DNA from 3 places in the Duganella sp. AC917 genome. Region 1 is predicted to be linked to each of the others. Evidence: predicted binding sites of a transcription regulator. Region 1 holds the regulator's gene; each other region holds the start of a gene.
The links. Region 1 encodes sigma-54, which starts transcription at its own class of promoters, with help from an activator protein. Its sites were predicted from a motif close to TGGCANGNAANCTGCTTT; they were not measured.
Positions count from the first base shown of each region.

Region 2: a site for sigma-54 is predicted at 3,550-3,567, ahead of ACZ0BA_RS14040 (PEP-CTERM sorting domain-containing protein). Genes of this name have one in related genera too.
Region 3: a site for sigma-54 is predicted at 6,303-6,320, ahead of adh (aldehyde dehydrogenase). Genes of this name have one in related genera too.

Region 1 covers NZ_OZ409848.1:5,804,471-5,814,113, reverse strand. Annotated here, with positions in the region: gene rapZ (RNase adapter RapZ) at 1-18, shown strand, start outside; gene ACZ0BA_RS25450 (enoyl-CoA hydratase/isomerase family protein) at 35-1,117, opposite strand; gene hpf (ribosome hibernation-promoting factor, HPF/YfiA family) at 1,260-1,619, opposite strand; gene ACZ0BA_RS25440 (RNA polymerase factor sigma-54) at 1,695-3,176, opposite strand; gene lptB (LPS export ABC transporter ATP-binding protein) at 3,186-3,938, opposite strand; gene lptA (lipopolysaccharide transport periplasmic protein LptA) at 3,941-4,522, opposite strand; gene lptC (LPS export ABC transporter periplasmic protein LptC) at 4,560-5,153, opposite strand; gene ACZ0BA_RS25420 (KdsC family phosphatase) at 5,166-5,696, opposite strand; gene ACZ0BA_RS25415 (KpsF/GutQ family sugar-phosphate isomerase) at 5,696-6,694, opposite strand; gene ACZ0BA_RS25410 (cation:proton antiporter domain-containing protein) at 6,823-8,805, shown strand; gene ACZ0BA_RS25405 (GGDEF domain-containing protein) at 8,819-9,643, opposite strand, start outside.
Region 2 covers NZ_OZ409848.1:3,236,010-3,245,652, forward strand. Annotated here, with positions in the region: gene ACZ0BA_RS14015 (carbon starvation CstA family protein) at 1-86, shown strand, start outside; gene ACZ0BA_RS14020 (YbdD/YjiX family protein) at 86-286, shown strand; gene ACZ0BA_RS14025 (nitroreductase family protein) at 498-1,601, shown strand; gene ACZ0BA_RS14030 (acyltransferase) at 1,601-2,290, shown strand; gene ACZ0BA_RS14035 (PEP-CTERM sorting domain-containing protein) at 2,451-3,392, shown strand; gene ACZ0BA_RS14040 (PEP-CTERM sorting domain-containing protein) at 3,621-4,574, shown strand; gene ACZ0BA_RS14045 (glycosyltransferase) at 4,650-5,864, opposite strand; gene ACZ0BA_RS14050 (response regulator) at 6,051-8,972, shown strand; gene ACZ0BA_RS14055 (putative bifunctional diguanylate cyclase/phosphodiesterase) at 8,974-9,643, shown strand, end outside.
Region 3 covers NZ_OZ409848.1:4,791,637-4,801,279, reverse strand. Annotated here, with positions in the region: rRNA gene ACZ0BA_RS20945 (23S ribosomal RNA) at 1-1,922, shown strand, start outside; rRNA gene rrf (5S ribosomal RNA) at 2,084-2,196, shown strand; gene ACZ0BA_RS20935 (GMC family oxidoreductase N-terminal domain-containing protein) at 2,294-3,574, opposite strand; gene ACZ0BA_RS20930 (hypothetical protein) at 3,696-3,983, shown strand; gene ACZ0BA_RS20925 (TonB-dependent receptor family protein) at 4,044-6,164, opposite strand; gene adh (aldehyde dehydrogenase) at 6,369-7,889, shown strand; gene ACZ0BA_RS20915 (DUF779 domain-containing protein) at 7,892-8,263, shown strand; gene ACZ0BA_RS20910 (sigma-54-dependent Fis family transcriptional regulator) at 8,269-9,643, opposite strand, start outside.

The DNA of each region.
Region 1 (9,643 bases):
CGCCATCGCGAGCAGTAGCGTCCGGCGAGGACGGTTAAAGGTGTCGCAGCGGGTGGGCATAGTCCGGCCACACCGGTTCGAATAGCCGCTGCACCATTTCCCCCGTCACAGCCTCCAACGACGGCGGATTCCATTTCGGCGCGTTGTCCTTGTCGATGACCAGCGCGCGCACGCCTTCGATGACCTCGCCATGCTCAAACACGCGCCGCACCAGCGCGCGTTCCATGCGCAGGCAGCCGGCCATCTCCAGCGCCGCGCCGCGTGCGATCAACTCGTGCGTCACGCACATCATCAGCGGCGACCGGCTCGCCATCGTGCGCACAGTTTCAAGCGCGAACGGGCTCGCGTCCGACTCCAGCGACGCAACGATCGCCGGCACCGACCCCGCGCCGAAGTGACGGTCGATGGCCGCGCGCTCAGCCTCCAGCTTGCTTGCCCCGGCATCGCCCCTGAACGGCTCGGCGAAGGCCGCGATCGCCTCGACCAGCTCCGCGCCCGGGGTAGCCTCCAGAATCGCGTACAGCACCTCCAGTTCGTCGGACGGCACATAGTGATCGGCCAGTCCCGCATACAGCGCATCGGCGGCGCCGATCGTCACGCCGGTCACGCCCAGATAGCGCCCCAGCCCGCCCGGCGCCCGCGACAGGAAATAGCTGCCGCCCACATCCGGGAACAGGCCGATATTCACCTCGGGCATCGCCATCTTCGTGCGCTCGGTGACGATCCGCACCCGGCTGTCCGGCCCGCTCTGCGCGATGCCCATGCCGCCGCCCATGACCACGCCGTCCATCAGCGCGATGTAGGGTTTGGGATAGCTGTGCACCAGATGATTGAGCGCATACTCCTCGGTGAAGAAATCTTCGATCAGCGCGCTGCCCGCTTGCGGCGTGGCGCGGCCGGCCTCGTAAAAGAAGCGGATGTCGCCGCCGGCGCAGAAGGCCTTTTCGCTGCTGCTGCGGATGACCACGGCTTCGACATCCGAGTCGTCACGCCAAGTCAGCAGCGCCGCCGTGATGGCGCGCAGCATTACCAAAGACAGGGAGTTCAACGCCTTGGGCCGGTCCAGCGTGATAAAGCCGGTGCCGTTGATGATGCTGGTGTGGACCAATTCGCTCATGATGCCGCCGTCGCGTGATAAAAAAGCCATTCTACCGCCGAAACGGGATAAATTATTTTCACCAGATCGCAGCCGGACACAAATCGCGGACACAAAAAAGGGCGCCCTTGCGCCCTTTGTTGGATGGTGCCGGAGGCCGTTGTTATAGGGCGGCGGCAGCGGGTTCGTAGCTATCCGGGAGATGCTTGATCGCATCGTGGCCGTGCTGCTGAACTTTGGATTTGTACTTCATGACCTGACGGTCAAGCTTGTCGACCAGGGTGTCGATGGCGGCGTACAGGTCTTGCGACAGGCTTTCCACGTAGACGGTCTTACCCGACATGCGCAGGTTGATTTCAGCCTTTTGCCGTTTTGATTTCTCTTTAAGGTTATCTACAGTCAGGATGACAGCAATATCAATAACTTGATCGAAGTGACGAGTGACACGTTCCAGTTTGTTCTGCACGTATTCGCGGATGGCCGCGGTCACTTCGAGATGATGTCCACTGATGGTCAGATTCATACACGCTCCTAAAGATAAATGTCGCTTACGGTCAGTGCCGCGCCCATTGCGGCCGGGCGCACAGTGACCAAGTCACTACAAAGACTTGCGGAGACTAACGGGAGGGATTTTCAACGCTTCGCGATATTTGGCAACAGTCCGTCGCGCAATCACCATGCCTTGTTCCCCCAGCATGTCCGCAATCTTACTGTCGGATAAAGGATTTTTAGGGTCTTCAGCTCCTGTCAATTGAACAATGAGTGCCCGTATCGCCGTCGAACTTGCTTCACCGCCCGCTTCGGTGGCGACGTGGCTACCAAAGAAATATTTCAACTCAAACATGCCGTGCGGCGTCAGCATGTACTTTTGAGTCGTTACCCGAGAAATAGTGCTCTCGTGTAAACCCAGTGTATCAGCAATTTCGCGAAGCACAAGGGGGCGCATGGCGACGGCGCCGTGCGAGAAAAAGTTCTTTTGTCTTTCTACTATCGCCTGGGCTACCCGCAGGATGGTGTCAAAGCGCTGGCGCATGTTCTTGATCAGCCACTTGGCCTCCTGCAGCTGGGCCCCCATTGCGCCCTCGCCCTTGCCCTGTTTGAGCAGGTTGGCGTACATGGCGTTGACCCGCAGGCGCGGCATGACGTCGTTATTCAGGCTCACCTGCCAGCCGCTGCGCGACTTCTTGACGATCACGTCCGGCACCACGTAATCGGACACGTCCGAGGCGAACGCCGAACCGGGATGCGGATTGCACAGGCGGATGACGGCTTGCGCCTCGCGCAGATCCTCGTCGTCGCACACGAGCGCCTTCTTCAGCTTGTTGAAATCGCGCTGGGCGAACCACGTCAGATGGTTTTCGACGATGGTCAGCGCCATGCGCCGCGTCACCAGCGCGATGCCGGGCAGGCGCTTGATCTGCAGCGCCAGGCACTCGGAGGCGTTGCGCGCGCCCACGCCCATCGGGTCGAAGCTTTGCAGCATCGACAAGGCCGTGCGCAGTTCGTCGATGTCGACTTCCAGTTCCTCCGGCAGGCGCGCGTGGATTTCTTCGAGCGGCTCCTCCAGGTAGCCGTTCTCGTCGAGCGCGTCGATGATCAGCTCGACCAGCGCGCGGTCGCGCATCTCCAGCACGGTCACGCGCATCTGCTCCATCAGGTGCTCGCGCAGGGTGCAGTGGTTGGCCTCCAGTTGCGGGCGCGCGTCCTCGTCGTCGGGCGCCTTGCTGCGGCCGGCGTCGCTCCAGTCGACATCGGCTTCGCTGCTGGTACTTTCGGTATCGGCGGCCGGGCCGTCGTAGTTGTCGGCGTCGGCCGGGGCCGGCGCGTCCTGCTGGTTCGGCGGGCCTTCGGGCGGCGCCTCGCCGGATGGCGCCTGCTGGCTGATGGCGCCGTCGGACAGCAGCCGCAGCGAGCGGTCGAGCGGATCGTCCAGACGTTCGAGCAAGGGATTATCGGTGAGCAGCTGCTCCAGTTCCTGGTGCAGCTCCAGCGTGGACAGCTGCAGCAGACGGATCGACTGTTGCAGCTGAGGTGTCAGCGCGAGGTGCTGCGACGTGCGCAGTTGCAATGACTGTTTCATGGGGCGCTATTACATTCTGAAATGTTCACCCAGGTACACGCGGCGGACCGACTCGTCGGCGATGATGTCGTCCGGCCGGCCTGAAGCCAGAACCGAGCCCTGGTTGATGATATACGCGCGGTCGCAAATGCCCAGCGTCTCGCGCACATTGTGATCGGTAATGAGGACGCCGATATTGCGCTCCTTGAGGAAGCGCACGATGCGCTGGATCTCAATCACGGCAATCGGGTCGACCCCGGCGAAAGGTTCGTCCAGCAGCACGAAACGCGGGTTGGTGGCCAGCGCGCGGGCGATCTCCACACGGCGGCGCTCGCCGCCGGACAGCGACAGCGCCTGGTTTTCGCGCAGCTTTTCGATTTGCAGATCGGCCAGCAGGGTATTGAGCCGTTCATCAATGGCAGCCTTGGATAAAGGCTTGCCGTCCACTTTCTGGATCTCGAGGACGGCGCGGATATTCTCTTCCACGGTCAGCTTGCGGAACACCGACGCTTCCTGTGGCAGGTACGACAAGCCGAGCGAAGCGCGGCGGTGGATCGGCAGCGAGGAGATGTCGACGCCGCTGATGTCGATGGTGCCGGCGTCCGACGGCACCAGGCCGACGATCATGTAAAAGGACGTGGTCTTGCCGGCGCCGTTGGGGCCGAGCAGGCCGACCACTTCGCCGCACTCGACTTGCAGCGACACGTCATGCACGACCTGGCGCTTGCCGTAGGTCTTTTGCAGGCCGCGTACGATCAGGGTGCTACCGCATGTTGGCTCCATGCTTATTTCCCCGCCGCTGGATTGGTTGCCGGGGCCGCCTTGACGGACGGCTGGATCACCATCGTGCTGCGGCCGGCGCCGGGTTTGCTCTCGCCGCTGGCGGTGTTTTTCACAGCGAAGAATTCGCGGCGGCTGTCGTACGAAATGAACTCGCCGTCGACCTGGCTGGCGGTCTTGCTGCCTTCGAGCTTCTTGATCTCGGCCTTCGAGAACAGTTTGACCAGTTCGGTCTTGCCATCGTATTCGATGCGATCGGCGCGGCCTTCGACCCACTGGTCGCCGGCGCCATCGAGCTTTTGGCGGAACGTCGCCTGCACGCCGGCGCCGCCGGTCAGCACCACGAACTGATAGCCTTCCGGGTCTTCGGTGACGACCGCCTTGGGCGACTTCATCAGCAAGGTGCCGCGCGTCAGCACGACGTTGCCGGTGAAGGTCTTGATCTGCTTGACGTCGTCGGCGTCGAGGTTGTCGAAGGTCACCTGGGTCGGCTTGTTGGAGTCGGCTTTTTCGGCATGGGCCGGGCCGATGGCGGCCAGCAGCAGCGCCGCCGCCGACAGCATCGCCTTCAAATTCAGTTTCTTCATCGTCGTGTCCTTCATATCTCTGTCTAGCTTGTATTAATTAACGAGGCGCCTTGGGCGGTATCGTGATCGTTCCGCGTCCGCCCAGTTGCAGCTGGCGCGTCGCGTTATTGGTTTTCATGCCGGTGCCGCTGGAGGTCGTGCTGCCCAGTTTCATCTCCACCGGCGCCTTGGTTTCCATCCGTTCCTCGTCCGGGAACACCGTCAAGGTGCTGGTCTGCAGACGCATCGCCTCGGCCTTGGGCGAGCCCGGCCGCACCACGTCGACGTTGCCGTTGAGCGTGACGCGCGTGTTGTTCTGGTCGACCCGCGCGGTGTCGGCGTGGATCGTCATCGGCGGCTGCTGGGTCGCCAGGCTGTTCAGGAACGGCTTGTCGATATCGGACGAGTCGTCGACCGGCCGGTGGGTCAGCTTGTCGCCGGAAATGATGTACGCCGGCTTGCCTTCCTTGGTCATGCGCACCAGGCTGAAGCGGTCGATGATGTAATCCGGCTCGTTGAGGAACTGGTCCGCCTGCTGCTCCTGGCCGGACTGGTTGACCACCTGCACCAGCCAAAAGCTGCCGACGGCGACAAACACGCCGATGATCATCGTCAGCGTCAGCTGCCAGCGATGTGCTGTTCTTTTACGCATGATTACACTCCGTCACACCATGAACTGCGCCAGCACGCGCTCGTACGTGCCTTGCGCGTGCAGCAGCAGTTCGCACACTTCGCGCACCGCGCCGCGCCCGCCCTGCGCCACCGTCACGTGATGCGCGCGCTCGATCACTTCCTTGCGCCCGCCCGGCACCGCCACCGCGAAACCGACCCGCGTCAGGATCGGCAGGTCGACGACGTCGTCGCCGATGAAGCCGACCTGTTCTGCCGTCAGCCCGGTTTTTCCCAGCAGCGCGTTGAACGGCGTCAGCTTGTCGTGCCCGCCCTGATGCACAAAGCCGATGCCCAGGTCGGCGGCGCGCCTGGCCACCTGCGGCGACACGCGCGCGCTGATGATGGCCGTTTGCACGCCGGACTCCTGCAGCAGCTTGATGCCCAGGCCGTCATATACGTTAAAGGTCTTCAACGCTTCGCCCTCGGCGCCGTAATGCAGGCTGCCGTCGGTGAGCACGCCGTCGACGTCGAAGATCATCAGTTTGACGCGCGCGGCGCGTTCCACATAAGTCAGCTCGGTCATCAGATTACCTTTGCACGGGTCAGGTCGTGGATGTGCAGCGCGCCGACCAGCTTGCCGTCGGCGTCGGTCACCAGCATCTGATTGATGCGGAATTGCTCCATCACGGCCACGGCGTCGACCGCCAGTTTTTCCGGCGAGATGCTGCGCGGATTCGGATGCATGACGTCGCGGATCACCACCTTCGTGAAGTCCTGGACCTTCTCGATCATGCGGCGCAGGTCGCCGTCGGTGAACACGCCGATCGGCTTGCCGCCGGCGTCGACGATGGCGGTCATGCCCATGCCCTTTTGCGTAATTTCCAGCAGCGCGTCCGTCAGTTTGACGTCGGCGCCGACCTTCGGCACGTCGTCGCCGCTGCGCATGACATCGCGCACGTGCGTCAACAGGCGCCGGCCCAGCGCGCCGCCCGGATGGGAGCGCGCGAAATCTTCTTCGCGGAAACCGCGCAGGTCCAGCAGCGCGACGGCTAGCGCGTCGCCCAGCGCCAGCGTCACCGTGGTCGAGGTCGTCGGCGCCAGGTTCATCGGGCAGGCTTCCTTGGCCACGGCCACGTTCAGGTGGACATCGGCGATCACGGCCAGGCTCGAGCCCGGCTTGCCGGTCATCGCGATGACTTTGCTGCCCATGCGCTTTACCACCGGCAAGATGGTCATCAGTTCGGCGCTCTCGCCGGAATACGAAATGGCAATGAAGGCGTCGTCGGCGGTGACCATGCCGAGGTCGCCGTGGGCCGCTTCGGCCGGGTGCACGAATAGCGCCGGCGTGCCGGTCGAGGCCAGGGTCGCGGCGATCTTGCGGGCGATGTGGCCCGACTTGCCGATGCCCGACACCACCACCCTGCCCTTGCAGTTTAGCAACAGGGCAATGGCGCGCACGACGCTGTCGTCGTCGCCCAGGCGGGCGTTGAGCGCGGCGATGGCGTCCGCCTCGTTTTGCAACGTTTCACGGGCGAGCCGCAATGCGTGCCCGGCCATATTTGCGTCAAAAGCTTTCAGCATTGTTTTTTCATGGGTTACACTCATACCCAAGTATAGCCGAATTGGGAAAGCAAAAAACTTGCCAGTCAAAACATAACGCCCGGCCTTGGCGACAAACAACTAAATATTATTTTACCGGCTATGTTGAAATGACGTTTTCACCCCTGGAATTAACCCTGATACTGCTCGGCAGCGCCGTGTTGGGCGTGGTGGCTTTCCGCATGATGCACCTGCCGCCGATGCTCGGCTACCTGGCCGTCGGCATCCTGATCGGCCCCCACGCGCTGGGCTGGGCCGAACAAAGCGAGGCCACCCACGGACTGGCCGAGTTCGGCGTAGTGTTCCTGATGTTCTCCATCGGCCTTGAATTTTCGCTGCCCAAGCTGATGGCCATGCGCGGCATCGTCTTCGGGCTCGGCATGGCGCAGGTGGTGTGCACCATAGGCGCCACCATGCTGTTCGGCTGGACCATCGCCACCCAGCTGCCCCCTTCCATCCAGATCAGCTGGCAAGCCTCGTTCGCGCTGGGCGGCGCGCTGGCGATGTCGTCGACCGCCATCGTGGTCAAGATGCTGACCGAGCGGCTCGAGCTCGAAAGCGAACACGGCCGCAAGATCATCGGCATCCTGCTGTTCCAGGATCTGGCCGTGGTGCCGCTGCTGATCCTGATCCCGTCGCTGGGCCAGCGCCCCGACGCGCTGGTCGAAACGCTGGCCTGGGCCGGCGTCAAGGCGGTCATCGTACTGGCGCTGCTGCTGTTCGTCGGCCACCGGCTGATGCGCGGCTGGTTCACCATCGTCGTCAAGCGCCGCTCGCAGGAGCTGTTCATGCTCAACCTGCTGCTGATCACGCTGGGCGCGGCGTGGATCACCGAAAAGGCCGGGCTGTCGCTGGCGCTGGGCGCCTTCGTGGCCGGCATGCTCATTTCCGAGACCGAATACAAGCACCAGGTGGAAGAGGACATCAAACCGTTCCGCGACGTGCTGCTGGGACTGTTCTTCATCACCATCGGCATGCTGCTCAACGTGCGCCTGGTGCTGGAGAACTGGTGGCTGGTGCTGGTGTTGCTGGGTGGCCCGGTGCTGCTCAAGTTCGCGCTGATCGCCGGCCTGGCCAAGCTGTTCGGCTCGTCCGACGGCGTCTCGATCCGCACCGGCCTGGCGCTGGCGCAGGCCGGCGAATTCGGCTTCGTGCTGCTGAATCTGGCCGGCGGCAGCAAGCTGATGGACCCGTTCATCATCCAGGTGGTGCTGGCGTCGATGGTGCTGTCGATGCTGGTGGCGCCGTTCATCATCGCCAAGTCGGACCAGATCGTCATGAAGGTGTCGAGCAACGAATGGATGATGCAATCGCTGGCGCTAACCAAGATCGCCAGCCGCACCATGTCCACCAGCAAGCACGTGATCGTCGCCGGTTTCGGGCGCAGCGGCCAGAGCCTGGCCACCTTGCTGAGCGAGGAAAACATCGAATACCACGCGCTCGACCTCGACCCCGAACGGGTACAGGAGGCGCAGACGGCCGGACGCCAAGTGTCGTACGGCGACGCCGCGCGGCGCGAAAGCCTGATCGCGGCCGGCATTTACCGTGCCAGCGCGGTGGTGATCACCTACGCCAGCACGCCGTCGGCGCTCAAGGTGCTGCATCTGGTGCACGAGCTGGCGCCGACGTTGCCGGTCATCGTCCGTTCGCACGACGACACCGACCTCGACCGGCTGAAGGCGGCCGGCGCGGCCGAGGTGGTGCCGGAACTGATGGAAGGCAGCCTGATGCTGGCCTCGCACGCGCTGGTGATGCTGGGCGTGCCGTTGCGGCGCGTGGTGCACCGGGTGCAGGCCGCGCGCGAGGAGCGCTACGCCTCGCTGCGCGGCTACTTCCGCGGCGTCAGCGACGCCGGCGAGGACGCGGACCTCGAGCGCCTGCACTCGGTCACGCTTGACGGCGGCGCCACCGCCGTCGGCCGCGCGCTCGGCGAGATCGACGTGCCCGGATCGGGCGCCGAGGTGACCACCATCCGGCGCGGCAAGACGCGGGTCGACGCCAGGCCGGACACGGTGCTCGAGGCCGGCGACGTGGTGGTGGTGCGCGGCGGTGCCGACGCCGTCACCCGCGCGGAAAACCGCCTGCTGCGCTAGCGGCCGGCCAGCCTCAATCCTGGTGCAGGGGGGCGGGTGCCGGCGCCGGCGGCACGCTGACCACGCGGTTGCGGCCGGCATCCTTGGCCGCGTACAGCAAGGTGTCGGCCTGGGCCACCCAGGCGCGCGCCACCGCCAGCGGGTCGCCTTCGGTCTCGCCCGGGTTCAGACACGCCACGCCGATCGACACCGTCACCGACAACTGCAGCTCCGGCGACAGCGCGATCATGGTGCCGGCGATGCTGGCGCGGATGCGCTCGGCCACAAAGGCGGCGCTGTCGAGGTCGGCGTCGATCAGCAGCACGACGAACTCCTCGCCGCCGAAGCGCGCCACCGCGTCCGAGGCGCGCAGCTCGTTCTTGATGCGCGCGGCCACCTCGCGCAACACATCGTCGCCGCCGCCGTGGCCGACAGTGTCGTTGACGCGCTTGAAATGGTCGATGTCGATGTACATGAACGAGATCGGATACGACTGGCGCCGCGCGCGGGCGATCTCCTCGAGCAGCCGGCGGTCGATGTAGCGGCGGTTGTAGACGCCGGTCAGCGAGTCGGTCAGGCCGATGTACTTGAGCATCTCGTTGCTGATGACGTTTTCAAGGCAGATTGCGATGATCGACGCCATGTGCTCGATGAAGTCGGTGCCCAGGCTGGGCGTGAAGCGGGTCGGATCGCGGCTGCCCAGGTTCAGGCTGCCGATGACGCGTTTGTTACGCAGCAGCGGCACCAGCGCCACACTTTGCAGCCCGGCCGGCGCGTTCGGGAACGCCCGCGCGTGGCGCTGCGCGTCGTACATGCCCAATAGCGGCTTGGGCGGCGGCGCGGCCGGCCCGCGCTGGCA
Region 2 (9,643 bases), 2.6 Mb from region 1:
GCATCCGCACCGTGATGCTGGCGCGCGCCAGCAGCAAGCCCACCGCCATGGAAAGTCCGATGGTGCTGGCGCCCAAGGTGCAATGATGTTGGGCGACATCGCCAAGGCCGGCCGCTATCTCGGGCAAAGCATGCGCCTGATGATGGGCCTGCCGGACTACGACACCTATGTCAGCCATCGGGAAGCCACCCATCCCGATGAGCCGATGATGACGTACGAGGAATTCTTCCGCGAGCGCCAGGAGGCGCGCTACGGCGGCGCCGGCAAGCGCGGCGGTTGTTGTTGATGGATTGAGTGGCCAAGGCCGGTTCCCAGGAACCGGCTTTTTTTTCGCCTATCACAAACTTTTTGCGGAACTTTTGATTTAACTCATCTGTCCAAACTCCTTGAGCCGCCGGTAGGCAGACGCGGCTATCAGTGCGACGTCGATTGCCATGCCGGCGATGATGCTGGCCAAGCGACGCCGCCCCGGAGACGCGGAGACGCGGAGACGAATAATGAGCAAAATGGAACAGAATCTGGACGCCACGCTGGAACAGATACTCGAGCTGGCGCGCTGGGCGCCCAGCGGCGACAACACCCAGCCGTGGCGCTTCGAAATCCTCGACACCCGCCGCCTGATCGTACACGGCCGCGACACGCGCGACCACTGCGTCTACGACCTGGACGGCCACCCCAGCCAGATCTCGCTGGGCGCGCTGCTGGAAACGATGGCCATCGCCGCCAGCACCTTCGCGCTGGCGATGCAGGCGGCGCGGCGGCAGGAGGCCCCCGAGGCGCGCCCCACCTTCATCGTCGACTTCGTGCCGGCGCCCGCGCGTGAAGCCGATCCGCTGGCGGACGTTATCCTGTCGCGCAGCGTGCAGCGCCGGCCGCTGAGCCGGCGCCCGTTGACGGCGGCCGAAAAGACCGCGCTGTCCGCCACACTGCCGTCGGGCTTTGGCGTGACCTGGCTCGAAGGCCCCCGGCGCCTGGCGGCTGCGCGTTTGATGTACCGCAACGCCAAGCTGCGGCTGACGATGCCGGAGGCGCACCAGGTGCACCAGGCCGTCATCGAATGGAACGCCCGCTATAGCGAGGACCGCATGCCCGACCAGGCGCTGGGCGTGGACGCCATGACGGCCAGGTTGATGCGCTGGATCATGCGCGACTGGCGCCGCGTGGCGTTCTTCAACACCTGGCTGGCCGGCACGGTGGCGCCGCGCCTGCAGATGGACCTGATCCCCGGCCTGGCCTGCGCGGCCCACTTCGTGCTCACCGCGCAGCGCCGCCCGCGGCGCATCGACGACTACGTCGCGGCGGGCCGGGCCATGCAGCGCTTCTGGCTGACGGCCACCGCGCAAGGCCTGCAATTGCAGCCGGAGCTGACGCCGCTGATCTTTTCCCGTTACGTACGCGAGGGCCGCGTGTTTTCCGCCACGCCGGGCATGCAGCAGCGCGCGGCCGGTCTGGCGCAACAGGGCGAGCTGCTGGTGGGCAAGCAGGCTTGGGAGACGGCCGTGTTCATGGGCCGCATCGGCGCCGGCGAGGCAGCGACGGCGCGCTCGGTTCGCAAGCCGCTGCGGCAACTGCTGGTCGGACCGATGGCGGGGAGCCGCTGATGCGCGCCATCAAGCCGTTGCAGATCGCCGTCTTCCTGGGCTTGCTGACGGTGATACTGGCGCTGGGCATCGGCGCCACCGCGCTGCTGCTGTGCGACCTGCCGCTGGGCGATTTTCGCGGCGTGGCGCTGCTGCTGGCGGCCGTGCTGCTGACCTATCTGGCGGCCTTTGCCGTCTATCGCTGTTTCCTGTTCTTCATGCCGCTGCGCGAGGGCGAGGTGCTGGAACACTCGCGCGACGAACTGGCCGCCAACGTCAATATCCTGTTCTACCTGCTGCTGTTCAATTCGCTGATCCGCACGCACTTCATCCCGGTGCCGATCGTGCGGCTGATCTACCTGGCGCTCGGCGCCAGGCTCGGCGCCAACACCTACAGCGCCGGCGCCCTGCTCGACCCGCCGCTTACGCGCATCGGCAGCAACACCATCATCGGCCACGACGCGGCAATCTTCGCGCATGTGATCGAAGGCAGCCGGCTCGAGCTCAAAGCGGTCGTCATCGGCGACACCGTCACCATCGGCGCCAAGGCGGTGGTGATGGCGGGCGTGCACATCGGCGACAACGCCATCGTCTCGGCCGGCGCGGTGGTCATCAAGGACACCCGCATCGGCGCCGGCGAGATCTGGGGCGGGATTCCGGCGCGCAAAATCAAAGCGACCTCGACAGTAAAAGCAAGCGAGCTGAGCTAGAGCAAGCAAGTGCCGGAATTTTTTACGCACTTTTCGACCTGCAACACACATCGCGACGCAAGCCCTTGAATACACAGGCTTCGCTACCGCTGGCAGGGCTTTTGCTCAAGTGATGGCGCGACCTTGATTTCCAGGGTCTTCTATTTCTTGGGGAACAGCTATGAACTATTACAAACCTGCCGCCGCCATCCTGGCCGCCGCGCTGGCCACGCCATTCGCCGCGTTGTCCGCACCGGTCGTCGGCCTCGATCCCACCGGCACCGGCACCTATACCACGTATGCCGACCTGTGGACCAACATCACCGACACCGCCGTGGTCACCGGCTTCGTGCCCGGCGCCACCGTCGGCGGTCCGGGCGGCATCGCGCCGTACCTGACCACGCTGCACACGCAGACCGTCATCGGCACCATGAGCAACAGCAACGTCGGCGCGGTTGTCACGCCGGCCGGCCTGAACACCAGCTTCGAGCTGACCAAGGTGGTGCGCTTCGAGGAACTGGTCACGTCGCAAAACGCCACCACCGCGACCTTCGGGCTGGCGCCCAGCCAGTCGGCGGCGATGGACATCGACCCCACCCGCGCCGGCGTGCAGAACTTCGCGGTGTTCCTCGACCGCATCACACCGGGCGGCCCCAGCCAGGCCGTGCCCGGCAACGGCGTCGATACCGTGCGCTGCTACGGCACCGGCGTGACCGGCGGCGGCGCCAACGGTTGCGGCGGCGGCGCCGACGCGGACGGCGACGGCGTCATGGTGCTGTCGGGCCATCTGATCTTCAACACCGCCAGCTTCACCGCCAGCGGCGCCGTCGGCACCGGTTCGTTCGACACCCGCTTCATCATCGACTATGTCGATCCCGCCTACCTGGACATCGTCACCGGCTCGGTGTTCATGGACCGCTTCACCGGCACCACCAATGTGCCGTCATTCTTTACACCGACCTCGATGTGGGACGGCACCACGCCAACCACCGTGCCGTTCCTGAAGGTGGACTCGTCGCAATCGTTCGCCGCCGTGCCGGAGCCCGGCACCGTGGCCATCATCGGGCTGGGCCTGGCCGGGCTGGCGCTGAGCAAACGCCGCAAAACCACCCCCGCCTGCTGATTTGCCGTCGCAACGACGGCATCCTTTTCCGCGGTTTTCAACGGACCCGGTGCCATGCCCGCGGTCCGTTTTTTTCTTGACGGATTTTTTTACATTAGTTGCAAGGGTGAAGTAGCGGCGTGGCGCAAGTGCTTGATTCCTTACGGTTCACCTTGCTTGGCAAGGGTTTTGCTGTATAGCCGGTACGATCCCGATTTCCGGGCTCCGTCAACTCCAGGGAGCACACACATGAACCTCATCAAACCCGCACTGGCCGCCGCCGCCATCGCCACCGCGCTGGCCGCCCCGCTCACCGCCAGCGCCGGCCCCACTGTGGGCCTCGATGTCACCGGCAGTGGCGCCTACAGCACCTACGCCGACCTGTGGACCAACGTCACCGACACCGGGCTGGCCACCGGCTTCATCCCCGGCATCACGGTCGGCCCCGGCGGCAGCGCGCCCTACCTGACCGAGCTGCGCTCGCAGATGGTCATCGGCACCATGTCGAACAGCAATACGCCCGCCATCGTCACCCCTGGCGGCCTGAACACGACATTTGAAATCAGCAAGGTGGTGCGCTTCCAGGAGCTGGTCGACAGCCAGACGCCGACCACCGCCCACTTCGCGATGCCGCCATCGCAGTCGGTGGCGATGGACGTCGATCCGCTGCGCGCCGGCGTGCAAAACATCGCCATCTACTTCGACCGCATCACCGCCGGCCCCGGCAGCAGCCGCGCGGTGCCCGGCAACGGCGGCGCCACCGTGCGCTGCTACGGCACCGGTTCGACCTCGACCGGCTGCGGCACCTCGCCGGGCGACACCGACGGCGACGGCATCATCATCCTGTCGGGCCACCTGGTGTTCAACGACGCCAGCTTCACCGCCAGCGGCACGGTCGGCACCGGCTCGTTCGATTCGCGCTTCATGATCGATTACGTCGATCCGGCCTACCTCGACATCGTCACCGGCTCGATCTTCCAGGACATGGTCACCGGCACCACCAACGTGCCGTCGTTCTTCCGCCCGACGATGATGTGGGACGGCACCACGCCGACCACGGTGCCGTTCCTGAAGGTGGACTCGTCGCAAAGCTTCGGCGCGGTGGCGGTGCCGGAACCGGGCACCCTGGCCATCATGGGCCTGGGCTTCGCGGGCCTGGCAATGGGCAGCCGCCGGAAAGTCAGCACCGAGGGCAAATCCTGACACGGCGGCTGTGTAATCTTGGCGGACCCTGGCGGCGTACCTCGGTCCGTTTTTTTTCGTCCGCGTTTTTTACGGTCACAGCGGCAACAGCTTGAGCAGCAGACCCGACAACCGCACGCCGGCGTCGTAGCGGACGAACTGCTCGGCCACCTTGCGCGCGCAGGCCTTCGGGCCCGGTTGTTCGAGCAAGTCGACGGCGGTGCGGCGCAAGGCGTCCTGGTCCAAACGGTCCGAGCGCAGCAAGGCGCCGGCGCCGCTGGCCACCACGCCGTGCATGTTGAGGTACTGGTCGAGGTTGCCGGCAATGCCCAACACCGGTACGCAGGCGCTCAACGCCTGCTGGCTGGTAGGACTGCCGCCGTTGCAGATGACCAGGCTGGAGCGCCGCGCCGCCTCGATGCCCGGCAGATAGGCGGCCACGTGCGCATTGGGCGGCGCCGCCCCCAGCGCCTCCATGGCCACGTTGCCGGCGGTCGCGGCGATCACGCTGACCGGCAACGGCGCCAGCGCCTGCAACACGCGCGGCAGCAACGCGCCCTGCCCGGAACTGCCCAAGGTCACATACACGATCGGCCTGCCGGCCGGCAACGCGTCCCACCAGTCAGGCAGCGCGGTCGGCGGCGACCATGTGACCGGCCCCAGATAACAATGGGTGGAGGGCAAGTTCAACGGCGGAAACATCTCGGGGATGTCGGCGTACAGCACGTGGTCGGCGTCGGTGTAGACCCGGCGCAAATCGTGGCCCAGCGGCGCCAGGCCGTAGGTGCGGCGCACCTGGTTGAGCGGCACGCTGTGCAAGGCGAACGCCAGCGGGCGCGCCAGCTTGAACAGGCGGTCGGCGAGAGCGATCGGCAGCACCCGCGACAGGCCGATCGCCGGCACGCTGTAATGCTGGCGCACGTGGGGACTCCAATAGGCGTTGATCAAACTCACGTAAGGCACCCCGGCCAGGCGCGCGCTGACCGACAGCGACAGGCGGAAGTCGCCGATCACCACGTCCGGCCGCACTTGCTTGAGCACGCGCAGGTCGTCTTCGACATAGCGGTGCAAGGTCGCCGTGTCGTACACCGGCTTGCCCGCCGCCAGCGCGGCCAGGAAGCGCGCGCTGGAAATGCTGGTGATGCTCCAGCTGCGCACGTTGCTGCCCTTAAAAAACATTTCATAGCCGGGCGCGCAGGCGATGTGGACCTCGTAGCGCCGGGGATTGAGCGTGCCGGCCAGCGCCAGCGGTCGTCCCACGTGCGCCAACGTCACCGCCTCGGACACAAACAAGATCTTTTTACGTTCCATATCGCCAGCTTGAAGTGTGGTATCGGAAAGGCTTTGAGAATGCGCAAACGTGCGGCTTTAGACCTAGATCAACATCGCCTTTGCCACAAACCTATATTTTTCCTAATGGCACTCAAGAATCGCGTGCCGCGCACCGCCCGCGTCGACGCTTTCGGCGCCCACTGTATTGTTGGGAACCGCTACGCGATGTTCAATTTCGAACGTTCCGGCCTGAGCCAGAAACTGACCATCATTTCCGTGCTGTCGACGGGCAGCGCCCTGATGCTGGTATTCATCGCCTTTGCCGTCACCGCCGTGCTCAGCCACACCGACGATGAGCGCAAGCAACTGTCGTCGCTGGCCGGCGTAATCGGCAACAACAGCATGATCGCGCTATCGCGCGGCGACCGCAAGCAAGCTGAGCAGACGTTGGCGACCCTGGGCGAAGAGGACGACATCCTGCAGGCGGCGCTGTACGACGGCGACGGCAAGGTGCTGGCGCGCTACACGTCGGACGATCTGCCGGCCGACCAGCAGGCCCCGCCGCTGCTCGACATCCCGCCGGCCGGGCCGGAGGTGCGCAGCGAACGCACGGGCCCGCCCTGGGCGCCGGCCATGCGCCTGCAGCGCGACCTGCGCGGGCGCGACGCGCTGGCCGGCACCGTGCTCATCGAGCGCTCGCAGGCGCGCATGTGGATCGACATCTTGAAGAATCTGGGCGCGTCGGCGGTGGCGGCCGTGCTGGCGTTCATGACGGCGTTGCTGATGGCAGCGCGCTTCAAGGGCACCGTGGCCGAGCCCGTGGGCAAGCTGATCGCGGCGGCGCAGCAGGTCAGCCGCGGCCAGCCCACCGAGCGCATCAGCCACCAGCGCAGCGACGAGCTCGGCGCGTTGATCGACAGCTTCAACGACATGCTGGCCCAGGTCGAGGCACGCGACGGCGCGCTGGCGCAGTACCGCGACCAGCTCGAGCGCCAGGTCGGCGTGCGCACCGAGCAGCTGGAAAAGGCCAAGAATGCGGCCGAGGCGGCCAGCCAGGCCAAGAGCGCCTTCCTGGCCACGATGAGCCATGAAATCCGCACGCCGATGAACGGCGTGCTGGGGATGACCGAGTTGCTGCTGGCGACGCGCCTGAGCGAACAGCAACGCCATTACACCAGCATGGTCAAGCGTTCCGGCGAGCATTTGCTGGTGATCATCAACGACATCCTGGACTTCTCGAAGATCGAGGCCGGCAAGCTGACGGTGGAATATATCCACTTCAACTTCCGCGATTTGCTCGACGACATAGACAACGTCTTTTCGCCGCAGGCGCAGGCCAAGGGCATCCGGCTGGAGCTGGCCATCGCCAACGACATCCCGGTGGCCATCCATGGCGACCCGAACCGCTTGCGCCAGGTGATCTTCAATCTGCTGGGCAATGCCGTCAAATTCACCGAGAGCGGCAAGATCACGGTCAAGGTCGCCGTGGTGCAGGAGGATACGCAAACGGTCGGGCTGCGCTTCGAGGTGCACGACACCGGCATCGGCGTCTCGAACGAGGCGCGCTCGCGCATTTTCGATTCCTTCTCGCAAGCGGACGGCTCGACCACGCGCAAACACGGCGGCACCGGGCTCGGACTGGCGATCTCAAAACAACTGGTGGAGCTCATGGGAGGCACGATAGGCGTCGACCATGCGTTAACTCAAGGGTCGATCTTTTGGTTTGCCGTAAATTTCGATAAACCTCGCGTCGATTTTGACGATCCCTCCAACACCAATCTGGGAATACGCGCTTTGATTGTCGACGAAAACCCCACCAGCCGCGCCGAACTGGAACGCCGGCTGACGGCCTGGCGCGTGCTCAGCACGAGCGCCTCGGCCACCCAGGCGCTGCAACAGCTGCGGCACGCCGCGTCGGCCGCCCAGCCTTTCGACGTCGTGCTGCTCGACATGGAGCTGCCGCGCACCAGCGGCCTGGCCCTGGCTGCGGCGATCCACGCCGACGCCGGCCTCGCCGGCGCGCGGCTGTTGTTGCTGAGCACCGAGCGCAACGCCGCCGACCGGGTCCAGCAGCGCGAGGCCGGGGTCGCCTTTCAACTGATCAAGCCACCGCGCGAGTGCGACCTGTACGACTGCGTCGTCAGCCAGACGCAGGCGCGGCGCGCCGAACCGGCGCGCACGGCGCCGCCGCCGGCCCCCGCCACCCTGCCGTCGCCGCCCCACGGCGACGAGCGGCCGAACCGCCTGCCGCCCACGGGCGCGGCCTCGCCGGCGGCCCCGCCGCTGTCGACCTTCAGCTCCAGCACGGCGTTGCCGGCGCAGCGCGCGCGCAAGGGCCGCAAGGTATTGCTGGCCGAGGACAATCCGGTCAACGTCGAAGTGGCCAGCGCGATGCTGGAGGGGCTGGGACTGGACGTCAGCCGCGCCTGCAACGGCCAGGAAGCGTTGCGCTCGGTGCAGGCCGGCGATTTCGACCTGATCCTGATGGACTGCCAAATGCCGGTGATGGACGGCTTCGCCGCCACCACCGAGATCCGCCGCCACGAGCAACTGCGCGGGCGTTCGCGCAGCCTGCCGATCATCGCCATCACCGCCAACGCGCTGCAGGGCGACCGCGAATCCTGTCTGGCCGCCGGCATGGACGATTACCTGAGCAAGCCGTTCACGCAGCAAGCGCTGGGTCAGACCATCGGTCGCTGGATCACGCTGCCACGCATGGCGCCGGCGCCGCAGGACGCCCCGGAAACCGCCATCGCGCCGGTGGTGGCGGCAGCCCTGGCGCCGCTGCAGGAATCGCTGATCAACCGGCAGGCGCTGGAAAACATCCGCGCGCTCAGCGCCAGCAATGGCAACGCGTTGCTCGAGCGCGTCTTGCAGGCCTACCTGGACGACACCCCGACCCATTTGCGCACCATTAAATCGGCCATCGACAGCCGCAGCACGGTGCAAATGCGCAAGGCCGCCCACAGCCTCAAATCCAGCAGCGCCAACGTGGGCGCCGACGCGCTGGCCCAGCGCTGCAAGGAAATGGAACAGCTGGGCCGCAACGATACCACCGCAGGCGCAGCCGCCCTGCTCGACGATATGGAACGATCTTTCCAGGCCGTGCGGCAGGCATTGGGAGCTATCCTGGAAAAGGAAATCTGACATGGCAACGCCCTTCTCCCCCAAGCGCGGTCTGGTGCTGGTTGCCGACGACGATCCGGTCATGCGTCTGCTGATGCTGGAAATGCTGGCCCAGGTCGGCCTCGACGCCATCGAAGCCGAGGACGGCGTGCAGGCGCTGGCCAGCTACCAGAGCACGGCGCCGGACCTGGTGCTGCTCGACGTCGAGATGCCCGGCATGGACGGCTTTTCCGTGTGCCGCGAAATCCGCCGTCTGGAAACGCATTCGGTGGTGCCCATCATCATGGTCACCGGCGGCGACGAGCTCGAATCGGTCACCAAGGCCTACGAGGCCGGCGCCACCGATTTCGTCTCCAAGCCGATCAACTGGCCCATCCTCGGCCACCGCGTGCTGTACGTGCTGCGCGCCAGCGACGCCATCACCCGCCTGCGCATTGCCGACGCCCACCACCGCGCCGTGCTGGCGGCGATCCCGGACACCTTCTTCCGCATGAACAAGGACGGCTTCTATCTGGACTACGAGCAAGGCCATGAAGCAAGCAGCGTGTTCTCGAGCGACAATTGCGTCGGCCGCCACCTGAACCAGGTGCTGCCGGAGGACATCGCGCAGCACATGCTCGAAGAGGTGCGCACGGTGCTCGACACCCAGCATATCCGCTCGCTCGACTACGAACTGCCGATTCCCGGCCCCG
Region 3 (9,643 bases), 1.0 Mb from region 1:
AACGTCCGGCGTCAAGAGGGAAACAACCCAGACCGCCAGCTAAGGTCCCAAAGATTGGCTAAGTGGAAAACGAAGTGGGAAGGCTAAAACAGTCAGGATGTTGGCTTAGAAGCAGCCATCATTTAAAGAAAGCGTAATAGCTCACTGATCGAGTCGTCCTGCGCGGAAGATGTAACGGGGCTAAGCCAGTCACCGAAGCTGCGGATATGCGCAAGCATATGGTAGGAGAGCGTTCTGTAAGCCTGCGAAGGTGTCTTGTAAAGGATGCTGGAGGTATCAGAAGTGCGAATGCTGACATGAGTAGCGATAATGGGGGTGAAAAGCCCCCACGCCGTAAGCCCAAGGTTTCCTGTTCAACGTTCATCGGAGCAGGGTGAGTCGGCCCCTAAGGCGAGGCAGAGATGCGTAGCTGATGGGAAGCAGGTTAATATTCCTGCACCGTCGTATGATGCGATGGGGGGACGGATCGCGGAAGGTTGTCCAACTGTTGGAATAGTTGGTTTCTGGTTCATAGAAGGCGCTTAGGCAAATCCGGGCGCGTAATTCAAGGGACTGGGACGAGGTGCTTAGGCACTGAAGCAATCGGAAGTGGTTCCAAGAAAAGCCTCTAAGCTTCAGTCATACGAGACCGTACCGCAAACCGACACAGGTGGGCGAGATGAGTATTCTAAGGCGCTTGAGAGAACTCGGGAGAAGGAACTCGGCAAATTGGTACCGTAACTTCGGGAAAAGGTACGCCCTTGTAGCTTGGCTGATTTACTTCAGTAGGGTGAACGGGTTGCAATAAACTGGTGGCTGCGACTGTTTAATAAAAACACAGCACTCTGCAAACACGAAAGTGGACGTATAGGGTGTGACGCCTGCCCGGTGCTGGAAGATTAAATGATGGGGTGCAAGCTCTTGATTGAAGTCCCAGTAAACGGCGGCCGTAACTATAACGGTCCTAAGGTAGCGAAATTCCTTGTCGGGTAAGTTCCGACCTGCACGAATGGCGTAACGATGGCCACACTGTCTCCTCCCGAGACTCAGCGAAGTTGAAGTGTTTGTGATGATGCAATCTACCCGCGGCTAGACGGAAAGACCCCATGAACCTTTACTGTAGCTTTGCATTGGACTTTGAATCAATCTGTGTAGGATAGGTGGGAGGCTTTGAAGCGGGGACGCCAGTTCTCGTGGAGCCAACCTTGAAATACCACCCTGGTTCATTTGAGGTTCTAACCTTGGCCCGTTATCCGGGTCGGGGACAGTGCATGGTAGGCAGTTTGACTGGGGCGGTCTCCTCCTAAAGTGTAACGGAGGAGTTCGAAGGTACGCTAGGTACGGTCGGACATCGTGCTAATAGTGCAATGGCATAAGCGTGCTTAACTGCGAGACTGACAAGTCGAGCAGGTACGAAAGTAGGACATAGTGATCCGGTGGTTCTGTATGGAAGGGCCATCGCTCAACGGATAAAAGGTACTCTGGGGATAACAGGCTGATTCCTCCCAAGAGTTCATATCGACGGGGGAGTTTGGCACCTCGATGTCGGCTCATCACATCCTGGGGCTGTAGCCGGTCCCAAGGGTATGGCTGTTCGCCATTTAAAGTGGTACGTGAGCTGGGTTTAAAACGTCGTGAGACAGTTTGGTCCCTATCTGCCGTGGGCGTTGGAAATTTGAAGGGGGCTGCTCCTAGTACGAGAGGACCGGAGTGGACAGACCTCTGGTGTACCGGTTGTCACGCCAGTGGCATTGCCGGGTAGCTAAGTCTGGAAGAGATAACCGCTGAAAGCATCTAAGCGGGAAACTTGCCTTGAGATGAGATTTCCCAGAGCCTTGAGCTCTTTGAAGGGTCGTTCGAGACCAGGACGTTGATAGGTCAGGTGTGGAAGTGCAGTAATGCATTAAGCTAACTGATACTAATTGCCCGTACGGCTTGTCCCTATAACCTTAGCAGGTTATGGTGAATAAGAAGTACGTTGAAACGTTCGTTGATACACAACTTCATTACCCAGTATTGAGATACTGCTGTATCTCAGTACCTATTACTTACTACTTCCAGATTCAGGGCGACGCGAATGCGCGCAGCCCAGTACAAGTCAATGCCTGATGACCATAGCAAGTTGGTACCACCCCTTCCCATCCCGAACAGGACCGTGAAACAACTCTGCGCCGATGATAGTGCTGCAACCAGTGTGAAAGTAGGTTATCGTCAGGCTAGTTATATTAAAAAGCCCCACCAGCCAGAACGCGCTCAAGATCGCGTTCAGTGCCGGTGGGGCTTTTTTGCGTTCGGATGAAACATCTAAACGTGTTTATAAATTCGTCCCCAACCGCTTCCCAAGGCACAGCAACGTCAACGTCGGTGGCAATCCCCAAGGTCCGGGAATCACCGAAGCGTCACAAACATACAAATTCCGTGTCGTGGTCTGCAAATTACCATCCACTACCTCGCCAATGCGTAAACTCCCTCCCGGATGCGCAGCGAAATGCCAGCTCTTGAAGATCTTCTTCGCGCCAGCCGACCGCAGAATCTCCCGCGCCATGCCGACCCCGACCGCGAACTTCGTGCGATCGCCAGCGGTCAACGTCTTATCCACCCAGCGCGGTCCGACACCGCCGCCGACGTCATCGCGTATTTTCACCATTAAAGTCAGCGTTCGGGCATGCGACATCAACCGGTCGAGCCGGCCAACCTGCGCCGCAAACGCCTGATACATGGGCTTCGGCAACGTCATATCCGCCAGCGCAATCCCTTCCTCGTGCAAATACATCCCGGCTGCCATCGGCACTTCGGCGCCGCCGTCGATATCGTCCACAACCCCCATCACCGCGATCACCGGATCGCTGAAGAAAGCGCTGCTTTCCGCGTGCAGACCAGAGCGATGCAGCAGCCGCGGACTGCCGATACCACCTCCCGCCAGCACCACGTTCGCGCCGAACGCCTGGTGCATTTCACCATTGCGCAGATACAGCACGCCGGTGGCACGACCGTTCTCCACAATCACCCGCTCGACTTTGGCCTGGTCGACCAGGATCGCGCCCAGCTGAACGGCTTCGTCGATGAAATCGCGGGCGGTCCATTTGGCCCCGAACGGGCAACCATAGACGCAACGCCAGCAACCGGTGCGGCATATTTGGGGGCGGATCAGTTTGTCGAGCTTGCGCCATCCGAACTCGCGCGCCAGGGCGCCTTGTTGGATACGCTTTGCCATCGGCCCGATCAACTCGTCCGGAAGCGGCGCCATCGGCAACTCCGCGCGCAGCGATTCCAACGCCGGCGCCAGGTCGATGCCGTGGGCGGCGAACATGGACAACGGCGGTGGCGCGGCGGTGGCGAAGTTGATGGTGGTGCTACCACCAGCGGCAATGCCGCTGACCAGCAGCGAAGCGTCGCGATGGATGAAGGCGCCCTTGCCGGGCACGGCGGCGATGCCCGCCATTTGCGATAGCGTCCCCTCCAGTGGCGCCGCGCTGCCTTGTTCCAGTATCAATACGCGCAGTTGCCGGCGCGCCAGTTCGCGCGCGACGCTGGCGCCGCCCGGACCGCTGCCGACAACGATCGCGTCATACGTTTGGGCGGCTTGCTTGGGCATGAGGATATTCCTATATGAGGCGTTCACCTTAACGCATTTTGTGCACGTTTGCGCAAACACATAACTGGACAAGGCCCGTCGAGGCAAGATTCGGATTCCACTACTTTACGGGAGCGTTGACATGAGTGACACCAGCGAGCACAGCCGATTGGCGGAAAAACTGACCGGAACGGTTTCAACGATATTGGACAAGCATCGCGCGACCATTGCGCCCATGCTGGGCGGAAGCTCGGCGTCGATCACGCGGGCGGCGTTGCGTAATGACGAGGCGGTGCGAAAGGTTGCGGGATATTGTTATTTGATGCTGCCGGGGCTGGTGCGATTGGCCGTTAAAGAGCCGGTTTTTGTCGATTTCGTGATGAACAATCGGGAGCGCTTGCTCGACAGGCTGGTGGAGAAAGCCGCGTAGGCGCATGCATGGCGGATTACGGCGTTCCGCCCGATCCGCCCCACGGTTCCTTCGTTCGCCTTAGAACTGGTATTGCGCACTGACACCCATCAACCAATTGCGTTGCGGCGCGGCTTCGTAATAGCGCTTGTTCGTATCGCCGACGATCACCGAGCCGACGTATTTTTTATCCAGCAGATTATTCAGCCGCACAAACTGCTTGAAGCGCCAGCCGCGCCACTGCTGTCTGGCGCCGACACGTGCATTCAGAATGCCGTAACCCGGTGCGGGCTGATCAGCGTTCCCGTCGTCTGCGTAAATCTTGCTGCCGGCGATCGCTTCCAGCGCGGCGCCGTAGCGGTCGCCGCTATCCTTCCACGCCAGTTCCGCATAAGCGTTGGCGTTCGGTACGCCAGGCAGGCGGCTGCCTTCCAGGACCGCGCCATAGCTCTGATCGTAGATCGCGCGCAAGCTGGTCAGCGCTACGCGCGTGCTCAAACCATAGCGCCACGACGAATCGAGCGACACTTCCAAACCCTGCCGCAAGGTCTTGCTGGCGTTGCGATAGCTGGTGCGGCCGCCGCCGCTACTATCGACCACCACTTCATCGCTCGTGCGGACCTGGAACACGGCGGCGTTGATGCTGGTGCGCTCGTCCAGTTTGCTCTTGACGCCCGCTTCCAGGTGCGTGCTCTTGGCCGGTTGCAGCCCGAAGTTGAAGCCGCCACCGGTGCCCGAGTAGAACAGTTCGTTGAGCGTCGGCGTTTCGAAACCGCGCGCGGCGCTGGCGTAGACGTTGAGCATCGGCGACACACGGTACAGCACGCCCAGCACCGGCGTCGTGTGACCGTACTCCAGGCTGCCGCTGTCGTTGCCATTGCTCAGGAAGCGGTCGTCGACGGAAATCTTCACGTTGCTGCGACGCAGGCCCGCGCTCAGCATCCAGGCGCCGGATTGCCATTCGGCTTGCACATACGGATCGAGATTGGAGACTTTGTCCTGCTCGTCGCGGCGCAGTACGCCCTTCACGCCGAACTCGGCGCCGATGAAGTTCTCATATCCCGTTCGGCCATCGGTGGAACGACCGTATTCGACGCCAACAGTCGTACTCAGCTTGCCGCCGGCCAGCTGGCTGACATGCATCCAGCTCAGGTCGGTGCCATAGAAATCGCGGTCGAAATTGACGACGCCGCCCGAGTGGGTCGGCGGCGCCTGGAAGCCGCGCGAGAACGCTTGATACTGGATCACTTCCCGATTGCCGCCGTAGGCCGTCACGCGCAGCCGGTCCTGGCCGAAGCGCTGCTCCCACGTGGCGCCGACTTGCGTGTGGTCAATGCTCTTGCGGGTGTTGTAGCGGTCGGCGAGCGTGCGCTTCGGCACCTGGGTGTCGGTGGCGTCGATTTCGCCCGCGCGCGGGTCGCGCTGGTAGGTGGCCCAACTGACGCCGAGCGGGTCTTGCGTATCGTCCTGGCGCAGCGCGTTGGCAACGATGGTCAGCTTGGCGTTGTCCATCGGCTCCACGGTCAGCTTCGCAAATGCCTGGTCGCGCGTGGCGGCGCTATGCGCGCGGTAGCCATCGGTTTCGAAGCGGGAAGCGTCCAGCACGTAGCCCACACCGGCTTGCTTGCCTTGCGCATTGAGGTCGGCCTTGCGGGTGCCGTAGCTGCCGGCGGTCAAACTCGTTTCAATTGTGGGAGCGCCCTCGCCATCGCGCGTGAACATCTGGATCACGCCGCCCGAGTGGTTGCCGTAGATGGCGGAAAACGGGCCGCGCAAGACTTCGATGCGTTCGGCCATGTCGAGATTGAAGGTGGCCGCCTGACCCTGGCCGTCCGGCATGCTGGCCGGGATGCCGTCTGCGATCAGCCGCACGCCGCGTACGCCAAAGGTCGAGCGCGCGCCGAAGCCACGCGAGGATATTTGCAAGTCTTGCGCGTAGTTCTGGCGGTTCTGCGCCACCAGGCCGGGCACCGCCGCCAGCGCCTCGGAGGCGTTCACCCGCGCCTGCGATTCGTGGATGCGTGCGGCGTCGACCACGTCGATCGCGGCCGGCATGTCGAACACGGTGTGGCCGACGCGCGTGGCGCTGACGACGACCACCTCGACCGGGGCGTCGGCGTTATCGGCGGCCGTGGCCAGGCTGGAAGCGCCAACCGCGAACAGCGCGGCGACGGCATTAAGTTGAATTGGGGAACGCTTCATGTTTTCTCCGGAAGGGCAGCCTGCAATATACCTGTCCGAAGGAAAAACTGCGTCGCGGTTGCTCCAGCGGTGTGTCAAAACTGAACACTGTGACAGGCGGGCTGGGGCCAAACCGCCAGCCCTCCCTGTGAACGCGGCTGGCACGGTGTTTGCGAAAGCAAGGTGGTCACTAACACCACATAACCAGATCAGAAAGAGGACGACATGAATCTCGCAGACATCAGCAAGCTCGGCGTAGTCAATCCATTCAAGCCACGGTACGACAACTACATCGGTGGCAAGTTTGTCGCGCCGGTCAAGGGCGAATACTTCGGCAACATCACGCCGATCACCGGCCAGGTGTTTTGCGAAGTGGCGCGCTCGACCGCTGAAGACATCGAGTTGGCGCTCGACGCCGCCCATGCCGCGAAGGAGGCTTGGGGCAAGACCTCGCAAACCGAGCGCGCCAATATCCTCAACAAAATCGCCGACCGCATGGAGGCCAACCTGGCGCTGATCGCCACGGCCGAGACCATCGACAACGGCAAGCCGATCCGCGAAACCACCGCCGCCGACATTCCGCTGGCGATCGATCATTTCCGCTACTTCGCCGGCTGCATCCGCGCGCAGGAGGGCTCGGTGGCGCAGATCGATTCGGAAACCTACGCCTACCACTTCCACGAGCCGCTCGGCGTCGTCGGCCAGATCATTCCATGGAACTTCCCGATCCTGATGGCGGTGTGGAAGCTGGCGCCAGCGTTGGCTGCCGGCAACTGCGTGGTGCTCAAGCCGGCCGAGCAAACGCCGGCGTCGATCATGGTGCTGCTGGAAATCATCGCCGACTTGTTGCCGCCCGGCGTGTTGAATGTCGTCAATGGATTCGGCCTGGAGGCGGGCAAGCCACTGGCATCGAACAAGCGCATCGCCAAGATCGCCTTCACCGGCGAAACCGGCACCGGCCGCCTGATCATGCAGTACGCCGCGCAGAACCTGATCCCGGTCACGCTGGAGCTGGGCGGCAAATCGCCGAACATCTTCTTTGCCGACGTCATGGACGCCGACGACGCCTTCTTCGACAAATGCCTGGAAGGTTTCGCCATGTTCGCGCTGAACCAGGGCGAGGTGTGCACCTGCCCGTCGCGCGTGCTGATCCAGGAATCGATCTACGAGAAATTCATCGAGCGGGCGCTGGCCCGCGTGGCCGCGATCAAGCAGGGCAATCCGCTCGATGCTTCCACCATGCTCGGCGCGCAGGCGTCGCAGGAGCAGCTGGAAAAAATCATGTCGTACATCGACATCGGCAAGCAGGAGGGCGCCGAGTTGCTGGCCGGCGGCGAGCGCAACGTGCAGGGCGGCGACATGAAGGACGGCTACTACGTGCGGCCGACCGTGTTCAAGGGCGACAACAAGATGCGCATCTTCCAGGAAGAGATTTTCGGACCGGTGGTGTCGGTCACGACTTTCAGGGACGAGGCCGACGCGTTGCGCATCGCCAACGACACGCTCTACGGTCTGGGCGCTGGTCTGTGGACGCGCGACGGTTCGCGCGCCTTCCGTGTCGGCCGAGCGATTCAGGCCGGCCGTGTCTGGACCAATTGCTACCACCTGTATCCGGCGCATGCCGCGTTCGGTGGCTATAAGCAATCGGGCATCGGCCGCGAAAATCACAAGATGATGCTGGATCACTATCAGCAGACCAAGAACTTGCTGGTCAGCTATAGCCCTAACGCCTTGGGTTTCTTCTGATTATGAGCGTGGCCATCGCCCGGGTCACGGCCACGCCGGCGGCGCTCGAGCTGATCGCCGCGTTGCGCGACCGGCATGGGCCGTTGATGTTCTTCCAGTCCGGCGGCTGCTGCGATGGCAGCGCGCCTATGTGCTACCAGGCGGGAGAGTTCAACATCAGCGATACCGACGTGTTTTTAGGCGAGTTGGACGGCGCGCCGTTCTACATGGGATGCGAACAGTTCGCCTACTGGGAGCACACGCAGCTGATCATCGACGTCGTCGCGGGCAACGGGGGCATGTTCTCGCTCGACAACGGCACCGGCAAGCGCTTCCTGACGCGCTCGCGCTTGTTCACCGACGAGGAGGTGTCGCAGTTGAAGCTGCAGGCGTAGTCGGCTTATTTCAGATTCGGCACTTTTCGGTAAATCGTATTGCGCGAGATGCCGAGGGCGCGCGCGGCGGCGGAGACGTTGCCGCCGTGTGCCGCCAGCGCTTTGTTGATTGCATGTATCTCCATTGTTTCCAGGTTGCTGTCGACGCCGTCGTTGCTCCACTGCGGCGGCGTTTGTTCGTCATCCTGTTCAACGTCATCCAGGAAGTCGTCGGGCATATGGCGCAGACAGATTTCCTGTTCGTCGCCGGCCATGACCACGGCGGTGCGCAACAGATTGGTCAGCTGCCGAAAATTCCCGGGCCAACGATGGCGGCGGAACAGCCGCAGAATCTCGTCGGACACGCGATACCTGCCACCCTCCGCCTCGGTGGCGAGAATCTTCCTGACCACGCTTTCCAGATCGGTGCGATCACGCAGCGGCGGCAGCTTCACCACCAGTCCATTCAGCCGGTAATACAAATCCTCGCGGAACAGCCCCTTGGCGATGCGCTCGCGCAGATTGTGATTGGTCGCGCAGATCAACTCCACATTCACCGGTATCGACTTGTCGCTGCCGAGCGGCGTGACGACGCGCTCCTGCAGCACGCGCAGCAGACGCGCCTGCAGGCTGTACGGCATGTCGCCGATCTCGTCGAGGAACAGCGTGCCGCCGTTTGCCTGCAAAATCTTGCCGACGGCGCCTTTCTTGCGCGCACCGGTGAAAGCACCGTCCTCGTAGCCGAACAGTTCGGATTCGATCAGCGTCTCCGGAATCGAGGCGCAGTTGACCGCGATAAAAGGACGCATGGCGCGCGGCGAGTCGTTGTGGATCGCCTGCGCCAGCAACTCCTTGCCGGTGCCGGTCTCACCCATGATCATGATGGGGATGTCGTGGCCGAGCACGCGGGTAACCTTGTCGATCACCAATTCGAGCTGCGGGTCGCCGGTGCGCAGATAGCGCAGCCCGGACAGGCGGCGCTTGGCGGCTGCGGACTGGGTGGCGCTGGGCCGCTCGGTTCGTTCTGTTTTGTCCGGGCTCAGCGATTGTTGGAACACGCCTTTGCTCAGCCGAAGCTGCGCTCGCCCCGCCACCCGCACGCCGCTATGCATGCACAAATTGAGCAGACCCGGCGAGGCCGCGCGATAGTGTTCGTACAGCGCCGACAGCGGCAGGCCGAACAGTGAGCTGAGCGTATGCGACTGCAGTTCCGCCGGCGACAGCCCGAGCTGGAACTGGCCATTTCGGTTGGCGGCAAGAAACCTACCGCCGGGACTGAAGGAGGCGATTCCTTCCATCAACGTGCCGATAAATTCCGGGCGCGCATGGAAGTGCAGCGTGATCGAATCCTCAAACGTGGCGGAGAACAGCTGGTTCTCGATCATCAATGCCGACATGCGC